One region of the Bradyrhizobium sp. USDA 4354 genome, then DNA from elsewhere that is predicted to be linked to it. Evidence: predicted binding sites of a transcription regulator. Region 1 holds the regulator's gene; the other holds the start of a gene.
What was found. Region 1 encodes HrcA, which represses chaperone genes, less so after heat shock. Its sites were predicted from a motif close to GTTAGCACTCNCNNNNNGNGAGTGCTAAC; they were not measured.

Region 1 (7,361 bases):
GCGCGACAAATGGCAAGCCGCCTTCACCCGCTTCCGCGCCGTGCGCGACGGCATCCAGCCGAAGGGCTGAGCCGTTCGGCATACTCGGTGTCGACCCTGCGAAAGCAAGGGACCCATACCGCGTGATCTCCCGATGGGGAAGTACCCACCCCTGGTCTTCGCCAAACATCTCCCTTGGGGGTATGGGGGTCCCGGGTCTGCGCTTCGCTTGCCCGGGACGACAGCGATGTTGGGGCGGCGAGCCCAACCGCTCACCAGAACCGGCCGCATTTTCGGGCTTCTGTTCGTATACGAACGGAACTAGGCTTCCCTCCCGTTGGATCATCCCAGGGAGGCGAACGATGCTGGATCGGCGATACGTCTTGGCAATGCTTGGAACGACGGCGCTGGCGACGCTGGCGCCAACCGCGCTGTTCGCGGCCGCATCGATCAAGCCGGACGATGCATCCGCGCTGCTGGTGATCGACGTGCAGAATTGCTTCCTGCCCGGCGGCAGCCTCGCGGTGAAGGAAGGCGAGCAGGTGGTGCCCGTCATAAACAGAGTTTCGAAAGCGTTCGCCAACGTGGTGCTGACGCAGGACTGGCACACGCCCGGCCATGTTTCGTTTGCGTCAGTCCACTCCGGCAAGAAGCCGTTCGAGACCATCGACCTGCCCTACGGCAAGCAGGTGCTGTGGCCCGATCATTGCGTGCAGGGCACCGATGGCGCCGCGCTATCGAAGGACCTTGCGATCCCGCACGCCGAGCTCATCATCCGCAAGGGTTTTCACAAGGATGTCGACAGCTACTCGGCCTTCCTCGAAGCCGACGGCAAGACCTCGACGGGGCTTGCCGGCTATCTGAAGGGGCGCAAGATCAAGCGCGTCTTCGTTGCAGGGCTCGCAACAGATTTCTGCGTCGCCTGGACCGCGCTCGACGCGCGCAAGGCGGGCTTCGAGGTCTATGTGGTGGAGGACGCCTGCCGCGGCATCGACACGCAGGGCTCGTTGGCCAAGGCCTGGGCCGACATGGCCAAGGCCGGCGTGAAGCGGATTCAGTCCGCGGACATCGCGGTTAGCGCGTAGGTGTTTCGCGCAGTCATTCCGGGGCGGCTCGAAGAGCCGAACCCGGAATGACACCGAAACTCAATTCGGCGCGCCGCTCGACTCATTGTTGTTGTTCGCCGCCGGCGCGGCCTTCGCGCCGCCTTTGGCGACACCGACCAGCGCCGGGCGCAGCACGCGCTCGCCGATGGTGTAGCCGGCCTGCACGACCTGCACCACGGTGCCGGACGGCACCGACGCATCGGGAACTTCGAACATCGCCTGCTGGAAGTTCGGATCGAATTTCTGGCCCTGCGGATCGAACTTCTTTACGCCGTGCTTCTCCAGCGCGTTGAGCAGCGAACGTTCGGTGAGCTCGACGCCCTCGATCAGCGAGATCAGGCCGGGATCGGCCGCGGCACGCGCTTCGGCCGGAACGGCATCGAGCGCGCGCTGGAGATTGTCGGCGATGTCGAGCACGTCGCGGGCAAAGCCGGTGATGCCGTAAAGGCGGGCGTCAGCGACCTCCTTGGTGGTGCGCTTGCGCAGATTCTCCATCTCGGCCAGCGTCCGCAACATGCGGTCGCGCGCTTCGGCGGCTTCCTTCTGCAACGTCTCGACCGAACCGGGCTCGGGATCGTCGGGCATGATGTAGGGTTTTGACACCACGGGCTCGCCGGTCGCTGCAGTCGTGTCTTCGGGTTGCCGGTCTTGCTCGGTCATCGGCTCTAATCTCGAACTCGTTTCCAGGGATTGTTGGCTCGGATATCGTGCTTAAGCCCACGAAAATCAAGCGCCCGTGATCGGCGGAAACGCCGGTCAGCCCCCCAGCAGGCGGCTGACGATGCGGGCGGCGTAGTCCACGGTCGGGATCACGCGGGCGTAATTCAGCCGCGTCGGGCCGATCACGCCGAGAACGCCGACGATGTGGCCGGCGGCATCCCGATAGGGCGAGATGATGGTGGAGGACCCCGACAGCGAGAACAGCTTGTTCTCACTGCCGATGAAGATGCGCACGCCCTCGGCGGTCTCGGCCCGGCCGAGCAGGTCGATCACGCCGCGCTTGGTCTCGAGATCGTCGAACAACAGGCGCACCCGCTCCAGATCCTCCAGCGCATGCAGATCTTCGAGCAGATTGGCATGGCCTCGAACGATGAGCTGGCGGTCCTCGTGCTCGCCGCCGGACCAGCTGGCGATGCCGGCCGAGATCACCTTCTGCGTGAGCTGATCGAGCTCGGCACGGGCCTCGGCGAGCGCAGTCTCGAGCTCGAGCCGCGCCTCGGCCAGCGTGCGGCCGCGAATGCGCGCATTGAGGAAATTGCCGGCCTCGGTGATCGCCGAGGAAGGAACCCCCGGCGGCAGCGTCAGCACGCGGTTCTCGACCTGGCCGTCCTCGCCGACCAGGATCACCAGCGCTTTCTCCGGTTCCAGGCGGACGAATTCGATGTGCTTCAGCCGCGCATTGGATTTTGGTGTCAACACGACGGCGGCGGCCCGGGTGAGGCCGGAGAGCCGCATCAAGGCCTGGTCCAGCGCCGCCTCGACCGACTGCGCTTCGCCGACCGAGGAGAGCTGGCTCTGGATCGACTGGCGTTCGGCCTCGTTGAGGTCGCCGACCTGCATCAGGGCATCGACGAAGAAGCGCAGCCCGAGTTCCGTCGGCAGCCGGCCCGCCGAGGTGTGCGGGGCATAGATCAGGCCGAGCTGTTCCAGATCCGCCATGACGTTGCGGACCGAGGCCGGCGACAGCGGCATCGCGATCAGGCGCGAGATATTGCGCGAGCCCACCGGCTCGCCGGTCGCGAGATAGCTTTCGACAATTTGACGAAAGATGTCGCGGGAACGCTCGTTGAGCTGGGCAAGGCCTGCGCGCGGCGCGATCAGATGGATCGGATCGTGATGGGCCACAGACGGTAACTCCTCTCAGATGCTCATAATTTGTCCATCCCGGGCGGTTCTGACAAGCGTGGCGTTTGCGGCCTCGCCATCAGGGGGTGAAAAAACCTTGCCGCCCACCCCCGCCCCACCTACAAGCACCGCGAACAGCCTTTTCCCGTGAGTTTTGGAGGATTTCCCATGCGGCCAAGCCGCCGTGCGCCCGACGAATTGCGCCCCGTGACGCTGGAGCGCGGCGTGGTCAAATATGCGGAAGGCTCGTGCCTGGTGAAATTCGGCGACACCCACGTGCTGGTCACCGCCACGCTCGAGGACCGCCTGCCGCCGTGGCTGAAGGGCCAGGGCCGCGGCTGGGTCACCGCCGAATACGGCATGCTACCGCGCGCGACCTCGGAACGGACCCGCCGCGAGGCCTCCGCCGGAAAGCAGAGCGGCCGCACCGTCGAGATCCAGCGCCTGATCGGCCGCTCGCTTCGCACCATCATCAATCTCGAAGCGCTCGGCGAACGCCAGATCACGGTCGATTGCGACGTGCTTCAGGCCGACGGCGGCACGCGCACGGCCTCGATCACCGGCGCCTGGGTTGCCCTCGCCGATTGCGTCACCTGGATGAAGGCGCGCAACATGGTCAAGGCCAATGTGCTGCGCGACAACGTCGCCGCGATCTCCTGCGGCATCTACAACGGCACGCCGGTGCTCGATCTCGACTATGCCGAGGATTCCGAAGCCGAGACCGATGCCAATTTCGTCATGACCGGCGATGGCCGCATCATCGAGGTGCAGGGCACCGCGGAACGCGAGCCGTTCACGGAAGCCGAGTTCCTGGCGTTGATGGCGCTGGCGCGCAAGGGCGTCGCGCGTCTGGTGGACTTGCAGAAACTGGCTGTGGCGTAGTCAATAGGCCATGCACCGCCGAATCACGGACAAGCTCGTCATCGCGACCCACAATCCCGGCAAGCTCGCCGAGATGCGGGAGCTGCTTGCGCCGTACGGCATCGAGGCGGTGTCGGCCGGCGAGCTCGGCCTATCCGAGCCGGACGAGACCGGCCACGACTTCCGCAGCAACGCCGCGATCAAGGCGATCGCGGCGGCGCGGGCGACCAAGCTTCCCGCCTTCGCCGACGATTCCGGCATCGTGGTCGACGCGCTCAACGGCGCGCCCGGCATTCTCTCCGCGCGCTGGGCCGGTCCAAACAAGGACTTCGCAGCGGCGATGGCGCAGATCGAGCGGCTGTTGCAGGAACGCGGCGCCACCACGCCCGACCGCCGCAGAGCGCATTTCGTCTCCGCGCTTTGCGTTGCCTGGCCCGACGATCATCTCGAAGAGGTCGAGGCGCGCGTCGACGGCACGCTGGTTTGGCCACCGCGCGGGAATGCGGGCTTCGGTTACGATCCCATGTTCTTGCCGGACGGACACACGCGCACCTTCGGCGAGATGACCAGCATCGAGAAGCACGGCCTGCCGCCGATCGGGCTCGGCCTGTCGCACCGCGCCCGCGCCTTCGTGAAACTGGCGGAGATCTGCCTTGAGCCGCGCTAAGGAAGCCTTTGGCGTCTACGTGCACTGGCCGTTCTGCCTGTCGAAGTGTCCCTATTGCGACTTCAACAGCCACGTCCGCCACGCCGCGATCGACGAGGCGCGGTTTGCGGCCGCCTTCGCGCGCGAGATCGCAACGACCGCACAGCGCGCGCCTGGCCGCGAGATCACCTCGATCTTCCTCGGCGGCGGCACGCCGTCCTTGATGCAGCCTGCAACCGTCGGCGCGGTGCTCGATGCGATCGGCAAGCACTGGACCGTCGCAGGCGATGTCGAAGTCACGCTGGAAGCAAACCCGACCAGCGTCGAAGCCACGCGCTTTGCCGGCTATCGCGCCGCCGGCGTCAACCGCGTCTCGCTCGGCGTGCAGGCGCTCGATGACGCCTCGTTGAAGGCGCTCGGCCGCATGCACAGCGCGCGCGAGGCGCTCGACGCCGTCGCCATCGCACGCCGCTCGTTCGACCGCTATTCATTCGACCTGATCTACGCCCGCCCCGACCAGACGCCGGCGATGTGGGCCGATGAGCTGCGACACGCCATTGATGAAGCGGCCGAGCATCTGTCGCTCTATCAATTGACCATCGAGGAAGGCACGCCGTTCTTCGGCCTGCACCAGGCCGGCAAATTGAAGACGCCGGACGAAGCGGTCGCACGCGCGCTCTATGACGTCACGCAGGAAACCTGCGACAAGCTCGGCCTGCCCGCCTACGAGATCTCCAATCACGCGCGGCGCGGTGCCGAGTGCCGGCACAATCTGGTGTACTGGCGCGGCGAGGAATATGCCGGCATCGGGCCGGGCGCGCATGGCCGCCTCGACATTGACGGCGTGCGCCACGCCACCGCCACCGAGAAGCGTCCCGAAGCCTGGCTGATGCGGGTCGAGACCAACGGCGACGGAATCGTCACCGACGAGCTCCTCAACAGCGAAGAGCGCGCCGACGAATTCCTGCTGATGGGATTGCGTCTCGCCGAGGGCATCGACCCCGAGCGTTACAAGGCCCTCTCGGGCCGCCCGCTCGACCCGCGCCGCATCGCGCTGCTCCGCGAGGAAGGCGCGATCACTGTAGACCCGACGGGACGCCTGCGCGTGACCAGCAGCGGATTCCCGGTGCTGGATGCCGTGGTCGCGGATCTCGCGGCGTAAGGAGCTCTCGTAGGGTGGGTTAGCGAAGCGTAACCCACCATGCTTCCGCATTCGCCGGACGAAGTTGGTGGGTTACGCCGAGCAGATGCGCTTCGCGCATCTGCAGGGCTAACCCACCCTACGGCACCGTCTGAAGCTACGCCCCAAAACTCTTCGGCGAGCCCGCAACCGCAACGCCGCCACCCTGCGTCACCTTCATCACCGCAAGCCCACGCTCGTTCGTGCCATCCGCGCGGAATCGGAACAGGCCGTCGATGCCGGCGAATCCCGAAGGGTTGGTGAGGACATCAGAGGAGAAGCGCGTGGTGCCCTGGGTGCGCGCGAGCGCGGCGACGAGGGCGACCGCGTCATAGGCGAGCGTGGCGGTCCGCACCGGCTCGCCGCCGTATTTGGTGCGGTAGCGGCCGGAGAAGGCGCGGAAGCCCGCCGGATCGGGCGCGGCGTAAAGTCCGCCCTGGAGCACCGCGCTGGCATAGACGCGCGGATTGTCCCACAAGCCGGTGCCGAGCAGCTGGATGTTGCGCAAATTCGCCCCTGCCGCCGTCATCGCATCCGCCACCGACACCACGGCATCGCCGTCATCGGCAATGAACAGCGCGTCCGCGCTGCCGAGCTGCTGCGCCACGGTGCGCGCCGGCGTGGCGCGGTCGGCGCCGTATTTCTCGAACGCGACGATGCGCCCGCCACGCCGCGGCACGGCCGCCTTCACCGCGGCCTCGACGACATTGCCATAGGCATTGTCGGGCACGAGCACGGCCACGGAGCGCTTTCCGATGCTGGCGGAATATTCGACGATGCGGTTGACGTCGGACTCCGGCAGGAACGAGAGCAGATAGACGCCGCGGCCGGCGATGCTGGAATCGGTCGAGAAGGCGATGACGGAGATGCCGCGCGTGCGCGCGACCTGCGCCACCGCCGGCACCGACTGCGCGAACAGCGGCCCGAGGATGATCTCGGCGCCCTCGTCGACCGCCTGCTGCGCGCCGGCTTGGGCGCCTTGCGGGCTGCCATTGTCGTCCTTGATCAGCAGCTGAATGTTCGGGTTCTGGAACTCGGCCAGCGCCATCTCGGCGGCGTTGCGCATCGATTGCGCGGCGAGGCCCGCATTGCCGGCGGCCGAGAGCGGCAGGATCAGACCGACCTTGACGCCGCCGGTGCCGGCGGTCGTGGCCTGCTGCTGCGGACCTGCCGGCTGGGCCGGCGGTGCGGAGCTCGAGAACGGGTTGGAGAACTGGCTGAGGCTTTGCTGCACGCCGGCGCAGGCCGACAGCACGGGCGCACCGAGCAACAGGCCGAGCGCACTCCGGCGGGTCGCCCCCGACGATCGGGACCCCGGAACGGGAGACTTTGGATGATGCGGGCCCACCATGGCAGCTTCTCTTCTGACCGGCCGTCGCCGGCCGGTCATGACATTCCTTCCACGACCCAAGCCGCGGATTCAGGCATATTGTCGGCAAATAGTTAACCAAAACAAAAGGATAACAACCTCTTAACGCGGCCGCGTTCCCCGTCCCGGCAGCTGTTCGCCGTCACTCGTTCAGCATCAAGGCGGCGTTTCCGTCGTGAATATGGCGCGAGGGCCCCCATTCCCTCTCGACGTGATCCTGGATCGATCACATTCCCGTCCGTTCCCCGCCCTCACCTCGGCGCGATCTTTTTCGGCCAGCCGGTTCCCAGCCCTGCGGATCGTGCCTAAGTTGACTTTCATTATGCGCGCAAAGCCGGCCCCGATAAATACGCCTGAAGCTCAAGACGCCGCCTC
Region 2 (7,361 bases), 1.1 Mb from region 1:
GCCGGGACTTTCCTTGCCGTTATAGTCAACGAGCTGTTTCTCGAATTTCGGATCGAACGGACGCTGCCGCGGATCGACCGCTTCCTGCTGGAGAGCCGCGCCCTGCTGATATCCACCCTGCATCTGCGGCTCGCCCATCGGCGGCAGGCGCCGCTGGTCGTAGTAGGCCGGCTGCTGCTGATACACCGGCTGCTCCGGCGCGTAAGCCGGACCGCGGCCGGGACCATCGCCGAACAGGAACTCGATGAAGCCGCCGCCCATGTTGGAATTGGAAGCGACGCGTACCGGCGCCGGCGGCACGCGCGGCTGGTAGAGCACCGCGGGCGGATCGTTCGGCACGCTGTTGTCGAAAGCCGCGGCGCGATCCGCGCCGGCAATGAAGGTGCAAGCGCTGCCGAGCAGCGCGACAGACATTTTCTTGAACATCGACGTACTCTGTACTGTTTCGTCTAGATCACATGCGTCGTGGAGAGCCGGTGGCTGATCCGCGCCCTTCGACGTGGTCAATAAAAAGCAAAAGCCGTTTTGTTTGGTAAACGGAAAGCGCGTTTCGATTCACCACGTCGCGAGTGGCGGCGCAATTTCGCGATCAGCGTTTATTTTCCATGAACGCCCCCACATCCATGGTTAATCGCTTGTTTGCGCAGCGTCGCGCGCGGCCGATCAGCAGTTCCGCTGTGAACTTCGTGTTAAATCGCTTCTGCCTACAAAGACGCGTGAGTGAGGTGGGGGGAGTAACCTGATGGCTGTTCACCGCAAACGTTTTCGCGTCGAGGATATCGTCAGCGGCGAGATGCCGATTCTGGATGAGACTGAAGAGGCAATCCCGATGCATAGCGAGATCATGGCCGAGCTGCGCGCGATCCGCGCCCAGATGGCGAAGGGCGTCGTCGCGGCCCCGCTGTCCGGCAGCGCTGCCATGGCTGCGATCGACGCCTCGACGGCCCACGAGCTTGCCGAAGCCCGCACCATGCTCGAGACCTATCGGGCGCAGATCGAGCAATGCGAGAAGCTGAAGGTCGAGCTCGACCTCATCCACGATGCCATCGATCGCACCAAGCGCGAGATCGCGACGCTGCACGGCAAGAGCTTCGACGGCGGCGAAATGGCCAAGGTCAATGGCGAGCTCGGCGCGGTGGTCGGCGGCACCGAGCAGGCGACCCAGCAGATCCTCGAAGCCGCGGAATCGATCGACCAGGCCGCCAGCGCAATGTCCAAGGTGGACTCGGCCGATCAGCAGAAGCGCCTTGCCGACGACATCCAGGAACGCGTCATCTCGATCTTCGAAGCCTGCAACTTCCAGGACCTGACCGGCCAGCGCATCAGCAAGGTCATGACCACGATGAAGTTCATCGAGCAGCACATCAATGCGATGATGGAGATCTGGGGCGGCGTCGACGCGATCAAGGTCCATGTGCCGGCGCAGGTCGACAGCCGCAGCGAGGACGAGAAGCTCCTCAACGGCCCGAAGCTCGCCGGCGACGTCGGCCACGCCTCGCAGGACGACATCGACGCGCTGTTCGACTGAGCGGACGCGGACAAAGAGAAAAGCAAGACGCCGGCGCAAGCCGGCGTTTTTTGTTTGCCGTCATTGCGAGCGAAGCGAAGCAATCCAGACTGTCACCCTGGAAAGACTCTGGATTGCTTCGCTACGCTCGCAATGACGAGTGGTTAGGCCGGAACCCCAATCACGCCCTTGGCGCGCAGCGGACGTAGACCATGTTGCCGTAGCGGACGGCGGCGTCCTTGTCGATGAAGCGGGTGATCAGGACGCGGCCGTCGAAGGAGACGATCTCGCGATCCTGCTCGCCGGGGGTTGGACCGGCGGGCCCGATGTAGTTCTTGCCGCTCGGCGAGCCCTTCAGCCGCAGCTCCTGCGGCGTCGCCTGGTCGGCCAGATGCATGACCACGCCGCCGGAGGAGCCGGCGGTGATCACGTAGGGGTTCTTGCACTGCGCCCGGGCGGCAGCCTCGGTGCGGGCGCGGTCGGCCGGGTTCTGGAACGAGGCGAGACCCCAGCGGCCGACGATCTCGTCGGCGCGGATGGTGGCGGGCATTTCCGGAGCGACACCCGGTTCGGCCTCGGGCGGCGGCGGGGACGACGAGAAGGACGGCAGGCTCATGCCGCCGCCGCAGGCGCCCAGCAACAGCGCCAGACAACAGGCGGCCGCCAGATTGGCAACCGTGCGCGCGTGAGCCGAACTGATCATGGCATTCCCCCGAACAAGACCATGGCCGCACCCCTCCCGCAGCCAAGCGCAAAACCGCTGCCGGAGCAATGACGTCCTTTTGTGCGCCGTCGCCCCGAACGAGTTTCCAATGCCACCATCCTATATCCGCCTCAACAACCGCTTAACCACCTTTGCTTGACAGGATCGCGGCCAAGCCATATTTCCGGGCGCACTATTAGCACTCGGAAAGCCCGATTGCTAAGCGCGCCGTTCGATCCTCGAGGAGAGGGTGGACGGAAGCGCCGCCCCACCGACTTCCACTACTTCCGAAGCGAGCCTCCAAAGGGAAACGTCATGGCTAAATCCAAATTTCGTCCGCTGCATGACCGTGTCGTGGTCAAACGTATCGACGCCGAGGAAAAGACCAAGGGCGGCATCATCATTCCCGACACCGCCAAGGAAAAGCCGTCGCAGGGCGAGATCGTCGCCGTCGGCCCTGGCGGCCGCGACGAGACCGGCAAGCTGATCCCGATCGACCTCAAGGTCGGCGACCGCGTGCTGTTCGGCAAGTGGTCGGGCACCGAGGTCAAGATCGACAACGAAGAGCTCCTGATCATGAAGGAGTCGGACATCATGGGCGTGCTGGCCTAAGGCCATCCGCCTGAACGGCCGCTGAATGCTCCACTGTCATGCCCGGGCAGAAGCGCGAAGCGCGTCTTCGCGCTAGATGACCCGGGCATCCATCCTTCCTCACAAGATGATGGATTGCCGGGCCTACGCCACGCCGAAGCGGCTTCGGCCGCGCAGGCGGGTCAAGCCCGGCAATGACGACGAGAGCGCCAGCCGCACGGCACAAGACAAGACACATCACGAAACACGAGGGATTGCAGATCATGGCTGCCAAAGACGTCAAGTTTTCCGGAGACGCGCGCGATCGCATGCTGCGCGGCGTCGACGTTCTCGCCAACGCCGTCAAGGTGACGCTCGGCCCGAAGGGCCGCAACGTCGTCATCGAGAAGAGCTTCGGCGCTCCCCGCATCACCAAGGACGGCGTCACCGTCGCCAAGGAGATCGAGCTCGAGGACAAGTTCGAGAACATGGGCGCCCAGATGGTGCGTGAGGTCGCCTCCAAGACCAACGACCTCGCCGGCGACGGCACCACCACCGCGACCGTGCTGGCCCAGGCCATCGTGCGCGAAGGCGCCAAGGCGGTTGCCGCCGGCATGAACCCGATGGACCTCAAGCGCGGCATCGACACCGCGGTTGCCGCGGTCGTCAAGGACATCGAGAAGCGCGCCAAGCCGGTCGCCGCCTCCTCCGAGGTCGCCCAGGTCGGCACCATCTCGGCCAACGGCGATGCCGCCATCGGCAAGATGATCGCCCAGGCGATGCAGAAGGTCGGCAACGAGGGTGTCATCACCGTCGAGGAGAACAAGTCGCTCGACACCGAGGTCGACATCGTCGAAGGCATGAAGTTCGACCGCGGCTATCTGTCACCCTACTTCGTCACCAATGCCGAGAAGATGACCGCCGAGCTCGAGGACGCCTACATCCTCCTGCACGAGAAGAAGCTCTCGGGCCTGCAGGCCATGCTGCCGGTGCTGGAAGCCGTGGTGCAATCGGGCAAGCCGCTCGTCATCATCGCCGAGGACGTCGAGGGCGAGGCGCTGGCCACCCTGGTCGTCAACCGGCTCCGTGGCGGCCTGAAGGTGGCCGCGGTGAAGGCGCCGGGCTTCGGTGACCGCCGCAAGGCCATGCTGGAGGACATCGCGATCCTCACCGGCGGCCAGCTCATCTCCGAGGAGCTCGGCATCAAGCTCGAGAACGTCACGGTGAAGATGCTGGGACGCGCGGGCAAGGTGGTGATCGACAAGGAGAACACCACGATCGTCAAGGGCGCCGGCAAGAAGCCCGAGATCGAGGCCCGCGTCGGCCAGATCAAGGCCCAGATCGAGGAGACCACCTCGGACTACGACCGTGAGAAGCTCCAGGAGCGCCTCGCCAAGCTCGCGGGCGGCGTTGCGGTGATCCGGGTCGGCGGCGCCACCGAGATCGAGGTCAAGGAGAAGAAGGACCGCGTCGAGGACGCGCTCAACGCCACCCGCGCCGCGGTGCAGGAAGGCATCGTCCCCGGCGGCGGCGTCGCGCTGCTCCGCGCCAAGAAGGCGGTCGGCCGTCTCACCAACGCCAATGATGACGTCCAGGCCGGCATCAACATCGTGCTGAAAGCCCTGGAAGCCCCGATCCGCCAGATCTCCGAGAACGCGGGCGTGGAAGGCTCGATCGTGGTCGGCAAGATCCTGGAGAACAAGTCCGAGACCTTCGGCTTCGACGCCCAGAACGAGGACTATGTCGACATGGTCGAGAAGGGCATCATCGATCCCGCCAAGGTGGTGCGCACCGCGCTGCAGGACGCCTCCTCCGTGGCCGGCCTCTTGGTGACCACCGAGGCCATGGTCGCCGAGCTGCCGAAGAAGGAAGCTCCGCCCGCCATGCCGGCCGGCGGCGGCATGGGCGGCTTCTAAGCCTCCGCCCCATGACAGTGTTGCGAAGGCCGCCTCCGGGCGGCCTTCTTTTTTGCCGACCCTGCCTCTTTCGCTTTCCGATTCAACCGGCAGCCAAAACCCACTACGGTGGCGCGCCGATTCGAGTTGTTTGGGCATGATCCTCTCGGAAAACCGCTTCACACTTTTCCGGATCATGCCCGTTGCGCGAGGATTTCATCAATGCGTGCGCTTCTGGTCTGTTCGACAGCCGTCTTGGCGGCCCTGCTCACCGTTTCGCCGCACTCGGCCTCCGCCCAGATGAAGCTGTCGCCGAAAGCGACAGTGCCGGGCGGAACCGAGACGCGCTATTTCACTTCGATCGACGGGCTGATGGACGGCAATGCCGACGTGATCCTGAAGGAGACGCGCCAGGGCAAGACGGTCACTGCGGCGGTGCTCGACGTCTGTTATCCGATCGCGAAAAATTCCGACCGCAAGGACCGCTTCGTCGTCAATCTCCAGGTCGCCGGCCAGACGTTGACGGGAACGACGCAGAGCCTTGGCGAGAAGTCGCCGGTCAGCGTCAAGCTGACGCGCAAACAGGCCGGCGACACGTTCGAATTCCGCGGCCAGATCGCGATCGGCCAGGCGGTGACCGAGGTCACCTCGCCCGACAATTCCGATCTCAGCGAAAGGGAATTCCTGGACAACCAGACCTCCGATGACGGCATCATGCCGCAGCCGAAGGATTTCACCGACGTCTCGCCGGAAGCGATTGCAGTCAAGGTCAAGCTCGACGCTGCGACCGAGTTCCTGAAGAGCCTGAGGGGTCAGGAGGTCGAGGTGACGCTGGCGAGCCTCACGGTCGGCTGCGACGCGCTGCGCGCGGGCGAGCAGACCATCAACATGTCGGTCGATCCCGAGCGCGCCGGCGCACTGCTGTCGAAATTCAAGGCAATGCCCGGCGTCACGGCCGCAGGCTGGACCGCGGGCATGACCGAGATGGACCGCACCATCCGCTTCCCCGCGGCGGACTGGCGCGAGGGCGACAAGATCAACAAGGGCAAGCTTGCGACTGCAGTGGCGAGCGTGCTGAGCAGGACGCTCGCGGCAAAGCCGGTCTCGCAGAACTTCAACCCGGCCACCGGCAAGCTCAAGCTGGTGTTCAAGCGACCGAACCAGGATTTTCCGGCGCTCGATCTCACCGACACGATCGAGGTCGCAGGCCTCGTCTCGCCGGACAAGCCGGGCACCACCGACAAGCTCATGCTCTGGATCGGCAGCCCCGCGACCACGACCGCCGACGAGAGCAGCGGCGCCAGGCTCAATCTCTCCGACGACGCGAGCCCGGACGAAGAAGGCGATCTGCCCGACGACAACGGATCGATCGAGGCTCTGGTGAAGGAGCTGAAAGGCCAGCGCTGGGACGCCGACAAGTCGGTGTGGAAGTAGGCTTCTCGTGCCCCGGACGCAGCGCAGCACGTCAGTGATGCGCTGCAGAGCCGGGGCCCAGAAGCCACAAGCGACGTCGCGGACGAGAAACTGGGTCCCGGCTCTGCGGCGCATCGCTTGCGCGACGCGCCTTGTCCGGGACACGAGAGCAACGTTCGAGAGGCCTAGTTCCCCGTCGTCCTGAAGCGCAGCGGCTTGGGGCCGATCAGCGTCAGCACGTCGCCCTGGCGCTTCCAGGTCTCGACGCTGCCGAGCGCGGCGACGAGCTCGTCGTCGGCCTGCGCCCTTGCCGGCGGACAGGAGCGGTCCTGGATCTGGCCGGGAACGAAGATCACGGTATTGCCGGCAACCGAGAACTGACCCTTGCCGCCCTTGCACCAGAGCTCCAGCACGACCTCGCCATTGTCGCCGATCTCGATGTTCGGAATCCGCTTCGATCCTGCCTGCGGCGACGCTTCCAGCGTCATCTCGGTGCCGAATGGGAACCCCTCCTCGGCACGCGCGAGCGTGGACATCGCGAGCATTGCAACCGCCGCACACACCAATCGCAGAAGCGAAACCATGAGACCTCTCGTCCGACCTGATTTGCGGCACCTTCTATAAGACGGCAGCGCCATTGAGAAGGTTCGCGGCAGACGCAAAATCCCTGCGGGGCGGACCTCGCGGGGATTTGTCGAAGCGCGGCGTCGACGGCTACTTCAGCACCAGCGCCGTGAACGGCCAGACATAGGCCTGCAACGTCACGAGCACACCGACGAGGCACGCCAGCACGATCGAATGCCAGAACACGAAGCGCAGGATCGTGCCTTCATGGCCGTACCAATTGGTGGCGGTGGAGGCGACCACGATCGACTGCGCGTCGATCATCTTGCCCATCACGCCGCCGGAGGAGTTCGCCGCGCCCATCAGGATCGGCGACAGGCCGAGCTGCTCGGAGGTGATCTTCTGCAGGTTTCCGAACAGCACGTTGGAGGCGGTGTCCGATCCCGTCAGCGCCACGCCCAGCCAGCCGAGCAGCGTGCCGAAGAAGGGATAGAGCACGCCGGTGGCGGCGAAGGCGAGGCCGAGCGTCGCGTCGACGCCGGACAGGCGTGTCAGGGTGCCGATCGCGAGCATCGCCGAGATGGTGATCAGCGAGATCGCGCACAGCCGGATAGTACGGCCATATTCAACGAGCAGCTTGCCGGGACCGACGCCCATGAGGAAGCCGGAGATGATCGCCGCGATCAGCATGCCCGTGCCAGTGAAGGAC

Region 2: ACVIIV_RS12345 (co-chaperone GroES) is a predicted target of HrcA. The motif match lies at 2,406-2,434, and genes of this name have one in related genera.

Annotation. Positions count from the first base shown of each region.
Region 1 is NZ_JBSSDC010000001.1:1,590,369-1,597,729, forward strand. Features, by position in the region: gene ACVIIV_RS07460 (hypothetical protein) at 1-70, shown strand, start outside; gene pncA (bifunctional nicotinamidase/pyrazinamidase) at 342-1,064, shown strand; gene grpE (nucleotide exchange factor GrpE) at 1,125-1,745, opposite strand; gene hrcA (heat-inducible transcriptional repressor HrcA) at 1,842-2,930, opposite strand; gene rph (ribonuclease PH) at 3,099-3,812, shown strand; gene rdgB (RdgB/HAM1 family non-canonical purine NTP pyrophosphatase) at 3,823-4,458, shown strand; gene hemW (radical SAM family heme chaperone HemW) at 4,445-5,599, shown strand; gene ACVIIV_RS07495 (penicillin-binding protein activator) at 5,736-6,968, opposite strand; gene rsmI (16S rRNA (cytidine(1402)-2'-O)-methyltransferase) at 7,309-7,361, shown strand, end outside.
Region 2 is NZ_JBSSDC010000001.1:2,640,773-2,648,133, reverse strand. Features, by position in the region: gene ACVIIV_RS12360 (L,D-transpeptidase family protein) at 1-426, opposite strand, end outside; gene ACVIIV_RS12355 (protein phosphatase CheZ) at 743-1,528, shown strand; gene ACVIIV_RS12350 (hypothetical protein) at 1,689-2,210, opposite strand; gene ACVIIV_RS12345 (co-chaperone GroES) at 2,526-2,822, shown strand; gene groL (chaperonin GroEL) at 3,065-4,696, shown strand; gene ACVIIV_RS12335 (hypothetical protein) at 4,898-6,109, shown strand; gene ACVIIV_RS12330 (META domain-containing protein) at 6,274-6,672, opposite strand; gene ACVIIV_RS12325 (L-lactate permease) at 6,803-7,361, opposite strand, start outside.